DNA from 3 places in the Pseudolabrys taiwanensis genome. Region 2 is predicted to be linked to each of the others. Evidence: predicted binding sites of a transcription regulator. Region 2 holds the regulator's gene; each other region holds the start of a gene.
The links. Region 2 encodes PhoB, which activates phosphate uptake and scavenging genes when phosphate is short. Its sites were predicted from a motif close to TGTCATNNANCTGTCAT; they were not measured.

Region 1 (4,770 bases), 530 kb from region 2:
TCCATCGCCTCGGCGAGCTTGATATCGAGCGCCGTGACGCCGCCGGCGTCGTGCGTGGCGAGCGTTACCTCGACCGTTTTGTAGACGTTGAACCACTCCGGGTGGTGGTCCATTTTTTCGGCCACCAGCGCCGCGCGGGTCATGAAGCCGAAGGCCGCGTTGAAATTCTTGAACACGAATGTCTTCGTGATGGCGTCGCGGCCGGGCACGTCGGCCCACCCCTCGAGCTTGCTCAAGGCGGCCTTGCGGGCATCCGGACCGAGTTTCTGTGCCATGATCGACCTCAATGCGCGCCGCCGCGGAAACCCTCGCAATGGGTTCGCACCGATATTACCTTTAACGGGCTGCGCTGACAGTACGAGGCTTCCATGTCCTGGTCATTGAGCATCGGCAAGGTGGCGGGCACGGTGGTGCGCATCCACCTGACCTTCCTGCTGTTTCTTGCCTGGATTTTCGCGGCCAGCTACGCCTCGGGCGGCTCGGCCACCGCCTGGGACAGCCTGCTGTTCATGGTGCTGCTGTTCCTCTGCGTGCTGCTGCATGAATTCGGCCACATCTTCACCGCGCGCGCCTTCGGCGTGCAAACGCCCTATGTGACGCTGCTGCCGATCGGCGGCGTCGCGCAGCTCGAGCGCATCCCGGAAGAGCCGGGCCAGGAATTCCTGATCGCGATCGCCGGGCCGCTGGTGAACGTCGCCATCACGCTGCTGCTCATCGTTGCCTTTGGCGCGGACCTGCAGATGAGCGCCGCGACGTCAGTCGACAATACGGCGATCCCGCTGGTCAACCGCCTTGCCGCGGTGAACCTGTTCCTGGCGCTGTTCAATCTGATCCCGGCGTTCCCGATGGACGGTGGCCGCGTGCTGCGCGCGCTGCTCGCCAGCCGCTTCGGCTACGTGCGCGCGACCGGCATCGCCGCATCGATCGGCCAGTTCGTCGCCTTCGTGCTCGGCTTCATCGGCCTTCTGGCGAACCCGATCCTGATCTTCATCGCCATCTTCGTGTATCTCGCCGCCGCGTCGGAAGCGCACATGGTGTCCTTACGCGCCGTATCGCGCGGCGTGCCGGTGAGCCACGCCATGATGACGCAGTTCGCGACTTTGTCGCCCGAGGCGCATATCGACGAGGCGGTGCAGACTTTGCTGCAAACCAGCCAGGGCGAGTTCCCGGTGGTGGACGGCGCGGGCAAGCCGGTCGGCGTCCTCGATCGCGCCGCGCTGGTGCGTGCGCTCAAGACGCTCGGTCCCGACGCGCGTGTCGGTGACGCGATGACGCCCGACGTGCCGGTGATCGGCTATCGCTCGACGCTGGAGCAGGCCTTCAAGTTGTTGCAGGAGAAGTCGGCTCCCGCCGTGGCGGTCACCGACAGCGCCGGCAGGCTTACTGGACTCATCACCAGCGAAACCATCGCCGAGATGATGATGCTGCAAGAGGCCATGCCGGACGGCGTCAAGCTCGGACCGTGGAGCAAGCCGCAGGGGGTGTAGCGCCACCGCCGAGACGGCGTCGACGGCATATGCTGTGCGGTGTCACCCCCGTGTCATCTGGGCGTCGACGGACTGTCAGCACCGCCGCCCACTGTCACGCTTCCAATTCGAAACTGGAGGCAGACATGGGCATCATCACCACACGCCGGCGTTTTCTCAGCACCACCGCCGCGGCAGCGGCTTTCACCGGCCTTGGCGGCGTTGCCGCTCCCTTTGTCAGCCGCGCCAATGACCGGCCCCTTGTCAGCCACGGCGTGCAGTCGGGCGACGTGACCACCGATAGCGGCATGGTCTGGGCGCGCGCCGACCGCCCCTCGCGCATGCTGGTCGAATGGTCGACCACCGACAGCTTCAAGAACGGCCGCCAGGTCGCTTACGTCGACGCGCTGCCGGAAAGCGACTTCACCGCCAAGCTGCTGCTCGAAGATCTGCCGGCGGCGCAGGACATTTTCTATCGCGTGCGCTTCCAGGATCTCTCGTCGCCGGCCATTGTCGGCGAGCCGGTCACCGGCCGCTTCCGCACCGCGCCGGCCGATCGCCGCTCCATCAGCTTCGTGTGGTCGGGCGACACCGTCGGCCAGGGCTGGGGCATCGACGAAGCCCGCGGCGGCATGCGCACCTACGAAACCATCCGCAAGAACCGCCCCGACTTCTTCATTCACAACGGCGACAACATCTACGCCGACGGCCCGATCCAATCCGAGGTGAAGCTCAAGGACGGCACGATGTGGAAGAACATCGTCACCGAGGACAAGTCGAAGCCGGCGGAGACGCTCGCCGAATTCCGCGGCGCCTATAAATATAACCTCATGGACAAGAATTTCCGCGCCCTCTACGCCGAGGTGCCGGTGTTCACGCAGTGGGACGACCACGAAGTGTTCAACAACTGGTGGCCGGGCGAGCCGATGAGCCGCGCCGAACTGGTCGCCAAGAAATACGTCGAGAAGAACGACCTCATCATCGCCGCGCGCGCGGCCCGCGCCTTCCACGAATACATGCCGATGCGCGAGACGATCGCCGAAGCCGGCCGCGTCTACCGCAAGATCGCCTACGGCCCGATGCTCGACGTGTTCATGCTCGACATGCGCAGCTATCGCGGGCCGAACGCCGAAGGCATGGAGGACAAATACGGTCCGGCCGCCTACTTCCTCGGGCCGACCCAGATGGCCTGGCTCAAGCGAGAACTCTTGAACTCGAAGGCGACGTGGAAGGTGATCGCCGCCGACATGCCGATCAGCCTCAAGGTGGTCTATGACGGCGTCAAGAAGTGGGGCGTCGAGGCGGTGGCGCAGGGCGACAACGGCGCGCCGCGCGGCCGCGAGCTGGAGATTGCCGACCTCCTGTCGTTCATCAAGCACGCCGGCGTGAAGAACACGGTGTGGCTGACCGCCGACGTGCACTACACCGCCGCGCATTACTACGATCCGAACAAGGCGGCGTTCCAGGACTTCGAGCCGTTCTGGGAATTCGTGTCCGGTCCGCTGCACGCCGGCACCTTCGGCCCCAACGACCTCGACGCCACCTTCGGGCCGCAGCTCGTCTACATCAAGGCGCCGAGCAAGGAGCAGGGCCAGAACCTGCCGCCGAGCGACGGCTACCAGTTCTTCGGCCATGTCGGCATCGACGGCACGACCCAGCAGATGACCGTCACGCTGAAGGACCTCGACGACAAGGCGCTGTGGGCCAAGACGCTGGATCCAGTGTTCGGCTAAACGCCGGTCGATGACGGCACGATCAGCCCGCCGCGGCGCCTCGCGCGCAGCGGCGGGCGCTTCATTCGGAACGGTATTGTTTGTTTTATATTTTGCGCCCGGCATAGACGCCGATACCGACGGTTGATCTGCCTCAACGCGCAAGCCCGTCGGCATTTTAGCGTCGCACCGTTCTTGCAGGGTGCGACCATGATCATCACGCCATCCGGGAAGCCTTCGCCGAACCGCAACACGTCCTTCGTCACGGCGCTGCTCGCCGCCACACTGCTCGCCGCATCGGCGGCGCAGGCGCGCGATGTGCGCCTCTACGTGCTGGCGCCGCAACCGCCGGCATCGCTGAAGACGGTCGAGACGCAAGGCTCGGACAAACCGGCCTATGCGCACTCCTATGCGCTGTCCTACGATGCGCTCGAGCATAACATCCGCAACGAGATCAAGAAGACCGATATCGATCTCGGCGGCACGGTCAAATGCGAGGGCGCCTGCCCCGACGTGCATTGGCACGTCAGCGTCAATACCGATTTCTCGTTCACGCAGAAGAACCAGCCAACCGTGGCCGCGTTCGGCAACGCACAGGACAACGGCGTCGATGCGGCGCTGCAGACGCAGTTCAAACTGCACACCGTCATCAGCGGGCGGTTGTGGGCCAGCCCCGTCACCGGCGATGTGGAAGGCAAGGTCGATATCCCGATCGACCTCGTCATCGGCTTCCAAGCCAACTCCAAACTCGGACTCTGGCCGGAAGTGAAGTCGATCGCCGCTTATTGCGAGAGCACGAAGCTGCAGGAGACGGTTTGCGTCAAGCTGACGCTCGACGACAAGAATATCGATCTGTCCGACGCGCACGGCGTCGCGGTCGCGGTCGGCACCGCCCTCGGCGGCCTGATCGGCGCCTCGCCGCTCGCCGCCGGCATCGGAGATCCGCTCAGCGGCATGATCGTCGGCGCGCTGATTTCCAACGAGGCCGCCAAGATCGCCGAGCAGAAAGTTCAGGACGAGGCCAACAAGGCGCTCAATGAGGCGATGAAGGTCGCGTCGATCCGCGCCACCTGGATCGCCGGAACCTATGTCGATGCCAAGGTCACGCAGGTCAACGCGGTGAAGAGCAAGTTGCTCGACAGCAAGCTGCCGGGTGTCAACAAGTCCTTGGCCGAACTGGCGACCGCGTTCGGGCTGTCGCTCGACGTGCAGACGAAAACCTCGAGCAGCGACGTCACCGTTATCGTCACGCCGCGCTTTGCCGCCAATCCCGCCGGCGGCACGCTGACCGGCAAGCTGCGCATGCCGAAGGAAGCCTGCGTCTATGGCGAATGGCAGTACGGTACGATTCCGCTCGGCCTCGCGACGGTCGATGCCAATCGCGATCTCGCCGGCAAGGTCGGCACGCCCTGCGCTGCGCTCATGCCAGGCTCCGACGTCAAGCTCGCCGGCTATCTCGGCGCCGATCCGAAGATCCTGAAAGTCGGGGCCGATCCGCTGCCGAACTGGAAGTCGTCCGGCAGCTTCAAGCTCACCGGCAACCTCAGCGAGGTCAAGCACGGCAACGTGCTGTCGTCGCAGGTGCGCCAGAG
Region 2 (4,770 bases):
TCGACGACCGCGTCAAGAGCGCCCTTGAGCGGGCCGCGCTGTGGAACGAGGTCAAGGACAAGCTCAACGCCAACGGACAATCGCTGTCGGGCGGCCAGCAACAACGTCTGTGCATTGCCCGCACGGTCGCCGTGCGCCCCGAGGTGATCCTCTTCGACGAGCCGTGCTCGGCGCTTGATCCCATCTCGACGGCCAAGATCGAAGAGCTGATCGACGAGCTCAAGGACGATTACACGATCGCGATCGTCACCCACAATATGCAGCAGGCGGCGCGCGTCTCCGACTTCACGGCCTTCATGTATCTCGGCGAAATGGTCGAATTCGACGAGACCACCAAGATCTTCACGACCCCGACCGATCGTCGCACTCAGGATTATATCACCGGCCGCTTCGGCTAGCGCGCGACAAGAGCGCGAAGGACAACGACAAATGACCGACCAGCAACATACCGCGAAAGCCTTCGATTCCGACTTGCAGGACTTGTCCCGCATGGTTGCCGAGATGGGCGGACTTGCCGAAAAGCAGGTGGCCGAAGCCGTTGCCGCTCTGGCCCGGCGCGACACCGCGCTGGCGCAGCGCATCACCGAGGCCGACACCAGCATCGATAAACTGCAGCACGAGATCGAGGAAAAGGCGGTTCTCACCATCGCACGTCGTCAGCCGATGGCGGTCGACCTGCGCGAGATCGTTGGCGCGTTGCGCCTTGCCAACGATCTGGAGCGTATCGGCGATCTCGCCAAGAACATTGCCAAACGCGTCATTGCGCTGAATGCGGAATTTCCCCCGCCGAAGCTGATCCGCGGCGTCGAGCACATGACCGATCTACTGCTCGAGCAGCTCAAGACGGTGCTCGATGCTTATGTGCGCCGCGACATCAGCAAGGCGCTGTCGGTGTGGCGCGGCGATGAAGAGATCGACGCGGTGTGCACCTCGGTGTTCCGTGAGCTGCTCACCTATATGATGGAAGACCCGCGCAACATCACCTTCTGCATCCACCTGATGTTCTGCGCGAAGAATATCGAACGCATGGGCGATCACGCCACCAACATCGCCGAGACCGTGCATTACATCATCGAAGGGCGCCCGATTGCCGACAAGCGGCCGAAGGGCGACACCACGACCATCCCGGCGTTGCGTGCGGCGGGGGAGTAACCGCGAGACCATAAGATGAGCGCCCGCATCCTGATCGTCGAAGACGAGGAGCCGCTGACGATGCTCCTCCGCTATAATCTCGAAGCGGAGGGATACGAGGTCGAAACCGCCGCCCGCGGCGATGAGGCCGATACCCGCCTGAAAGAAGCGACCCCCGACCTGGTCGTGCTCGATTGGATGCTGCCGGGCCTCTCCGGCATCGAGCTTTGCCGTCGTCTGCGGGCCCGCCCCGAAACACGGCAATTGCCCATCATCATGCTCACCGCGCGAGGCGAGGAGAGCGAGAAGGTGCGCGGTCTGGCGACCGGCGCCGACGATTATATCGTCAAACCGTTCTCGGTGCCGGAACTGCTTGCGCGTGTGCGCGCGCTGCTGCGCCGGGCCAATCCAGAGCGGGTCGCCAACGTGTTGACCATCGGCGATCTCGAGCTCGACCGTGAAAAGAAACGCGTCTCGCGTTCGGGCCGTGCGATCGATCTCGGCCCGACCGAGTATCGCCTGCTCGAGTTCCTAATGGAGCGTCCGGGTCGCGTGTTCTCGCGCGAGCAGTTGCTCGACGGCGTCTGGGGTTCGGACATCTACATCGATGAGCGGACCGTCGACGTCCATGTCGGCCGTCTGCGCAAGGCGATCAATCGTGGCCAAGCCGCCGATCCGATACGGACCGTGCGCGGCGCCGGCTACGCGCTCGACGACCGCTTCGGGCGGATGAACTAGTGCGCGCTTATCCCTCCCCCGCTCGCGGGGAGGGTGGCGAGCGAAGCGAGCCGGGTGGGGGTCGCTTTCAATTGCGACGTTACTCACCCCCGGCGCTGCGCGCCGGACCCTCCCCTTTCAGGGAAGGATAAGAAAGCAAAAACAAAAAGGCCGGGCAGTGCGCCCGGCCTTTTTCGTGATCGGTTGATTGCGCTCAGCCTCTGAATGCCCGCTTCTCACGTCGGCGATCATTGGCCGGCTGATAGGCCACGCGGCAGTGGAACGAGCAGTAAGGTTGTTCGTTCGAGGTGTCGCCGCCGCAGAAGAAGAAGTCCGACGCGCCCGGATCACCCACCGGCCAGCGGCAGGTATGCTCGTTGAGCTGCAGCAACGTCTTGCGCTGCTCCGTCGGAATTTCGATCAGTTCCGGCTCGGGCTCCGGCTCGTACTCGTAAGCGAGCGCGGTATTGCCGCGGACTGCCGGCCGCGAAACGCGCAGCATGTGACCGGAAGAGCGCGCTTTACGCGGCCGCGGCGCGGCCGAGGACGGGCTCTTGGCGCGGCCGGAGAGGCCCAGGCGATGCACCTTGCCAATCACCGCGTTGCGGGTGATGCCGCCAAGCTCGGCCGCGATCTGACTGGCGGAAAGCCCGTCCGACCACAGCTTCTTGAGAAGTTCGACCCTCTCGTCCGTCCAGCCCATCGGTATTCTCCCAGGCGCCCTAGCCTTGGTTAGAATCCATCCCCGACGACCGGTGCCTCCCCAAGCGGGCACCCGGACGCGTACGCTCCAGGGATGAACTAGAAATCTATCTCGCCGTACGAAATGTCGTACTGACTTGACCAAAACGCTACAATATGGGGTGACTCGCGTGCAAGCACCGCGCGGGCCCAAACCGCAGCTACCAACAGTTTTCCAATAGAATCCGGGCTTGCGGCGTAATTGAGTCCGCGAATCGCTCGGCGCCAAAAGGTTGACTTGGAGCCGCCCGGCAATAAAATACGTCGTAACAGTGCCGCCCGGCGAGGCGGCACGTTTCGTTTTGGCCCGCGCATGCACCCGAACCCGGGCGACCGGCGCGGGGAGACATCCAGCCGATACCGAGCAGGATCGGCCTGATGATGAAAGAAGTTGGCCGTGACCTCGCACCTTTTGCCGACCTACGCGCGCGTCGATCTCGCTTTTGAGCGGGGTGAGGGCGCTTGGCTTTATACGGCTACGGGCGAGCGTTATCTCGACTTCACCTCGGGCGTTGCCGTCAATGCACTCGGTCACGCCCATCCCAAGCTGATCGCGGCGCTGACCGAGCAGGCGCACAAGGTCTGGCACGTGTCCAATCTGTACCGTGTTCCCGGCGCGGAACGGCTGGCCGATCGCTTGTGCGCGGCCTCCTTTGCTGACTTTGCGTTCTTCTGCAACTCCGGCACCGAGGCCATGGAAGGCGCCATCAAGATGGCGCGCAAGTATCACGCCGTATCGGGTCGGCCCGAGCGGTTCCGCATCATTACGTTCGAAGGCGCGTTCCACGGCCGCACGCTGGCGGCGCTCGCCGCGACCGGCAACAAGAAGTATCTTGAAGGCTTCGGCCCGCCGGTCGAAGGCTTCGACCAGGTGCCTTACAACGACATCGAGGCGGTCAAGAAGGCCATCGGTCCGGCAACCGCCGGCATCCTCATCGAGCCGGTGATGGGCGAGGGCGGCGTGCGCGTCGTGCCGCATTCCTTCCTGCGGGCGCTGCGCGAGCTGTGCGACCAGCACGGTCTCCTGTTGATCTTCGACGAGATCCAGACCGGCATCGGCCGCACCGGCGCGCTGTTCTCGTATCAGCTCTCGGGCGTGGAGCCCGACATCATGACGCTGGCCAAGGCTCTCGGCGGCGGTTTCCCCATTGGTGCTTTCCTCGGCACGGCGGAAGCGGCCAAGGGCATGACCCCGGGCACACACGGCTCGACCTTCGGCGGCAACCCGCTCGCCGTTGCAGTCGCCAACGCGGTGCTCGACGAGGTGATGGCCGATGGCTTCCTCGAGGGCGTCAAGCAAAAGACGCTCAAGCTGAAGCAGCGGCTCGCCGAGCTGAAGGATCGCCACGCCTCCGTGATCGCCGAGGTGCGCAACGAAGGCCTGCTGATCGGCCTGCGTTTGGTGCCGCCGGTCGCCGAAATGGTGGATGCGCTGCGGGCCGAGAAGATGGTGGCGCCGGCCGCCGGCGACAACGTCCTGCGCCTCCTGCCGCCGCTGATCATCGGCGACGAAGAGATTGCGTTCGCAGTCGACGCCATCGATCGCGCCTGCCAGCGGCTGGCGCAGGCCCACGCTCCCGCCAAGGGAGCCGCCTGATGTCTGGCAACGACGTGCGGCATTTCCTTGATCTGATTGATATTCCGAAGCCGGTCCTGCATGGGCTCATCGACAAGAGCCGTGCGATGAAGGCCGAGCGTGCCAAAGGCGTGCGTCGCGCGCCGCTCGAGGGCAAGACGCTGGCGATGATCTTCGACAAGCCGTCGACGCGCACGCGCGTGTCCTTCGACGTCGCCATGCGCCAGCTCGGCGGCGAGGCGATCATGCTGACCGCTCAGGAGATGCAGCTCGGACGCGGCGAGACGCTCGCCGACACCGCGCGCGTCCTGTCGCGCTTCGTCGACGCCATCATGATCCGCACGCTCGATCACGAGGCGGTCGCGGAGATCGCGCGCTATGCGACGGTGCCGGTGATCAACGGGCTGACGCGCCGGTCGCATCCCTGCCAGGTGCTGGCCGACATCATGACCTATGTCGAGCATCGCGGCCCCATCCAGGGGCGCACCCTGGCTTGGTCGGGCGACGCCAACAATGTCTGCGCCTCGCTGATGCACGCTGCGGAACGCTTCGACTTCCGTCTGCGCGTCGCGACCCCGCCGGAACTCAAGCCGAAGAAGTGGCTG
Region 3 (4,770 bases), 1.9 Mb from region 2:
CATGGCGCACGATCGATCAGAGCCTCATCGACACGTTCGCCGACGTCACCGACGACCACCAGTTCATCCATGTCGACCCCGCGCGAGCGGCGCAGACGCCATTCGGCTCGACCATCGCCCACGGCATGCTCGTTCTGTCGCTGATCTCGACCATGTCCTACGAAGCCGTGCCGACGATCCGCGGCGCCGCCATGAACATCAATTACGGCTTCGATCGCGTCCGTTTCGTCTCGCCGGTGCCGGTCAATTCGCGCCTGCGCGGCCGTTTTGTGCTCGCGGAGTTGAGCCACCGCGGCGGTGGGCAGATCTCGATCCGCTATGACGTCACGATCGAGCGGGAAGGCTCGGAAAAGCCCGCGGCAGCCGTCGAGTGGCTGACCATGCTTGTGATGGCCGCGGCCAAGAGCTGAAGGCCTGTCGGCGATCTAATCATCGCCCGCCGGCGCGGTCGGCCAGACATCGGGCGCCGACGCGCCGCCGGACCCAAGCGAGCGCTGGACCATGACCACGTCGGTCCAGTGGCCGAACTTGTAGCCAACCGACGGCAGATACCCGACGCGCTGGAAGCCGGCAGCCTCATGCAGCCGGAGCGACGGCTCGTTCGCCGCATCGATATAGCCGATCATCTGCCGGTATCCGGCAGCAGCGCAGGCATCGACGATGGCGCTGAGCAGCATCCGGCCGATGCCGGCATGCAGGTGGTCGGGATGCACGTAGATCGAATGCTTCACCGTGAAGCGATAGGCCGGCCGGCGCCGGAACATCACCGCATAGGCGTAGCCGACCACGACGCCGCCGCGATCGGCCACGACATGCGGCAGGCGGTTCTTGCGCATGGTCTTGCGCCGGCGCTTGATATCGTCCGGCTGCATCGGCTCGCTCTCATGCGCGTAACGCGGATCGACGCCGCGCGCGATATGGTGGCGATAGATCGCCAGCATCGCGTCGACATCGTCGTCCCGTGACGGACGCACGGTGATCGGCGGCGCAGTCGGCGTCATGCGAGCCGTTGCCGCGACCTATTCGCGGACGACATAGGTATAGAACCGGGTGTTTCCGGCCGCGTCGACTTCGCGATAGAGCCCTTGAATCTCGGTGTCGAAGCCGGGGAACAGATTGCTGCTGCGCTCGAACGTCTTGAGATAGTCGATCATCGGCCGCGCCTTTGGGCCGAGCCGCTCGCCGGGGACGATGGTCGCAATGCCGGGCGGATAAACGACGAACAAGGTGGCGGCGATGCGCCCTTCGATCTCGTCGATCGGCAGATAGTCGACATTGTTGCGGACAAGTTCCCGCCCCGCTTCGTAGGGCGTCATCGCCGGCTCCGGTAGATGCTCGGCGGCGAATTGCGCCTGCTGCAAGGCGCTGACACCGCACGAGCGGAAGAACGAATGCATTTCGGTGCAGAGGTCGCGCAGCCGCACGCCGCGATAGCGCTTGGGCCGGACGGCGACGAATTCGTGGATGGCTTGATCGAGCAGAACGTTGTCGTCGTGCAGCCGCTTGAAGGCGACCAGCGTGCTGACCAGAGTCCCGGCCTTGCTGGCCTCGACCCCCGGCGTGAGCAGGAACAGCAACGAATTGAGATCGTTCTTCTCCGGCACCACGCGGTTCTCGCGCAGGAATTGCGCGACGATCGGCGCGGGGATGCCGTGCGCTTCATATTCTCCGGTGGAGCGGTTGAAGCCCGGCGTGAGCAGCGTCAACTTGTTCGGATCGGTGATGGCAAATCCGGGCGCCGCGGACTTGAAGCCGTGCCACGCGGCGCCCGGCGCGAATTCCCAAAAGTGCGCGTGGCTCGCCAGCGCATCGGTCGACACGCTCTCCCAAGCGACTTCGTGCACGCCGCCCTCTCGCGCCGCGTCGGGCAGCCGCACGACGTCCGGCACGAACGGATCGAAGAACCAGCGCCGCGCCGGGTCCTGCTCCTTGCGCTCGAACTCGCGCTGCACCGCGCGCAGCTTCTTGCGCAGTTCAATGCCGAGCCGGATCGTGTCGTCCCACAGAACCTCGCCAGACCGCCCTTTCATCATCTGCGCGCCGACGTCGAGAGAGGCGAACAGTGGGTAGAACGGCGACGTCGAGGCGTGCTGAAGGAAGCTCTCGTTGAAGCGACGGTGTTCGACACGCCGTCGCTGCCCACGGATATGGCTATCCTTAATGTGGATCTGCGAGGCTTGCGAGAAACTCGCCAACTGCTTATGCGTGGATTGCGTCGCGATGATGCCGGGCGAGGCATCGTCGAGCCCCTGGAGCCCCATGGCGAAACGGCCGGCATAGATCGGATGGAAGGCCATGAAGCTGGCCCAGGCTTCATCGAACAGGATGTAGTCACACAGCGGCCCGATGCGCGCGAGGATCTCCTGCGCGCTGTAGATCGTGCCGTCATAGGTGCATTGCTCGATGACCGCGGCGCGGAACGGCCTCGGCTTCCGCCACGCCTCGGGATCCTTGACCAACGGATTGGCGCGGATGGCCTCGCGGATCGCGTTCTCATCCAGCGCCGCGACGTCGATCGGCCCAATCAAACCGTGGGCGTTGCGGTCGGTCGGCAGATAGATCGGGATGCCGCCGCCGAGCAGCAGCGCGCCATGATGCGCCGCCTTGTGATTGTTGCGGTCGAACAGCACGAGATCGCCATCGGCGATCAACGCCGACAGCGAGATCTTATTGGATGCCGACGTGCCGTTGAGGACGAAGTACGTGCGCTCCGCCTTGAAGATGGCGGCAGCCTCCTTTTGCGCCCGCAACGCGGGGCCTTCGTGCGTGAGCAGATCGCCGAGTTCGAGGATGGAGTTGTCGAGATCGTCGCGGAAGACCGCGTCGCCGAGATGTTCCTTGAAAATGCGGCCGATTGGGCTGCGGCTGTAAAATACGCCGCCATTGTGCCCCGGGCAGGTCCAGAGTTGATTGCCCTCTTCGGCATAATCGACCAAGGCGCCGAAGAATGGCGTCTTCAGCGTCTCCGCGTATTGCGTGAGTCGGCTGACGAGATTGCGGGCGATGAACTCCGGCGTCTCCTCGGCGAGGAAGACATAACCGTCAATGAAGTCTAGCACCTCGACCGGCACGTCCTCGAAACGCGCGCGCCGCACCAGCAACACGATGGGCATTTCCAGCCCGCGCCGGCGCATGACATTGATGAGCGACGCCGCCTTGCCCTCAAGGCCCTTCTTTCCCCAATCGACGACCAGACAACCGATCGCCGCATCGGTCTGGACGGCGATTTCGGCGTCCTCGATCCGGCGTGCGCGTACGACCTCGAAGCCGAGCCGCTCGATCGCGGCCATGATCTGTTGGACACGCAGGCCTTCAAGATCGTCGGCGTCGAAGCTCGGCGCCGAAAACAAGAACGAGAACCGCTGGGAGAAATTCATCGGCGACTTTGCGATGGAGGAGCGAGGGAGGCAAAGTCATCGCTCTCAATGACGCCGGTGTGACAGGCACGACGCTATGCTGGCGTAGCAGGCGCCAGCCACAGCCGGGCAGTTCCAGCCACCGAACGCCTCAAACGCCGATCTTCGCGCGCGCCGCCTCGAGCGAGCGCGCCAACCGGTCCGCAAATACCGCGGTGGGTACCGGCAGATTGCGTCCGCGCAGCTGGCCGAGCACGAGATTGGCCGTCGGTAGATCGCGATCGTCGATGTCGCGCGTAACCATGCCGAATTTATCGTTCTCCGCCGGCGCACCGATCTGGATCTGAAACGTGATCAGGTCACCGTGGCCGATGAGGCTGCGCAGAAATTCAAAGGAATTGGACTCGGCCGCGATCTGGAAGCGTAGACCGCTCCGCGCGCAGAACTCATCGAGCAGTTGGCGTCCGCCGAAGCCGCGCTCGGGCAGCGCCACTGGATAACGCAGACAGTCGCGCAGACGCAACGTCTTCTTCTCCGCCAAGGGATGGCGCTCGTGCATAATCGCCACCAACCGCTGCTCGAGCGTCATCAGCGGCTGGAGGTTGGCGAGGTAGGGCGGCCTGAAGACTAACAACAGATCGACGTCGTAGGCCGCGAGCGCCGCCACCGCTCTCTCGTGATCGAGCACCTTCACGTCGAAACTGACCGACGCGTATTGCTTGCGAAACGCAGCGACCTCGCGCGGCAGGAAGTCGTGGGCCAAGGCCTGGCTGCAGGCGAAACGCACCGTACCGCGGCGCAACCCCTTGAGGTCCTCGATCTGCGACTTCATGCGCTCCACATCGCCCTCGTGCTCGCGCACGAAGTTGATGAAAACCTCACCGGCCGCCGTGAGTCGCACGCCGCGCGCACGCCGCTCGAAGATCGGTTCGCCGAGTTCCTCCTCGAGATCGAGAATGCGCCGGTTGACCGCCGATGAGGTGACGTTGAGCTGTTCGGCCGCTTTGCGGATCGATCCACAGCGCGCGACCTCGTCGACATAGTGGAAAATTCGCAAGTGCTTCATTTCAAGCGTCCATTTTTCGAGCGCTGCCTTTTCGGCACCACTCTAGCAAATTTTTAGCGGCAGATTGATGCACTCGCGCCCGCTAGGGTTCTGCTGCGGCGCGATATGGGGGAAAGGCACAGGGCTTGCACAGCAGGGTCCTTCCGGTCCGCCCAAGAGCGGAAACTTACATTCCTACAGATACTTGCAGGATTCTCGGATGCCCCATGACCGCGTCATCGGCGTACCCCGCCTAGAAATGAGGCAACAGTTTTCTGCACCAGCCGGACCCAATCACGTCTCTAAATCCTCGGGAGCCTCTCTCATGAAGCTGTTTCGCAACGGCCTGCTGGCTTTGGCCGCCACGCT

Region 1: a site for PhoB is predicted at 1,528-1,544, ahead of DW352_RS19560 (alkaline phosphatase D family protein). Genes of this name have one in related genera too.
Region 3: a site for PhoB is predicted at 3,426-3,442, ahead of DW352_RS13240 (Orn/Lys/Arg family decarboxylase). Genes of this name have one in related genera too.

What each region holds. Positions count from the first base shown of each region.
Region 1 is NZ_CP031417.1:4,123,238-4,128,007, reverse strand. It holds gene DW352_RS19570 (4a-hydroxytetrahydrobiopterin dehydratase) at 1-275, opposite strand, end outside; gene DW352_RS19565 (site-2 protease family protein) at 369-1,487, shown strand; gene DW352_RS19560 (alkaline phosphatase D family protein) at 1,613-3,199, shown strand; gene DW352_RS19555 (hypothetical protein) at 3,389-4,770, shown strand, end outside.
Region 2 is NZ_CP031417.1:4,655,245-4,660,014, forward strand. It holds gene pstB (phosphate ABC transporter ATP-binding protein PstB) at 1-398, shown strand, start outside; gene phoU (phosphate signaling complex protein PhoU) at 430-1,152, shown strand; gene phoB (phosphate regulon transcriptional regulator PhoB) at 1,168-1,869, shown strand; gene DW352_RS22170 (GcrA family cell cycle regulator) at 2,063-2,551, opposite strand; gene DW352_RS22175 (aspartate aminotransferase family protein) at 2,981-4,186, shown strand; gene argF (ornithine carbamoyltransferase) at 4,186-4,770, shown strand, end outside.
Region 3 is NZ_CP031417.1:2,764,476-2,769,245, forward strand. It holds gene DW352_RS13230 (MaoC family dehydratase) at 1-410, shown strand, start outside; gene DW352_RS13235 (GNAT family N-acetyltransferase) at 426-1,001, opposite strand; gene DW352_RS13240 (Orn/Lys/Arg family decarboxylase) at 1,020-3,377, opposite strand; gene DW352_RS13245 (LysR family transcriptional regulator) at 3,508-4,422, opposite strand; gene DW352_RS13250 (ABC transporter substrate-binding protein) at 4,727-4,770, shown strand, end outside.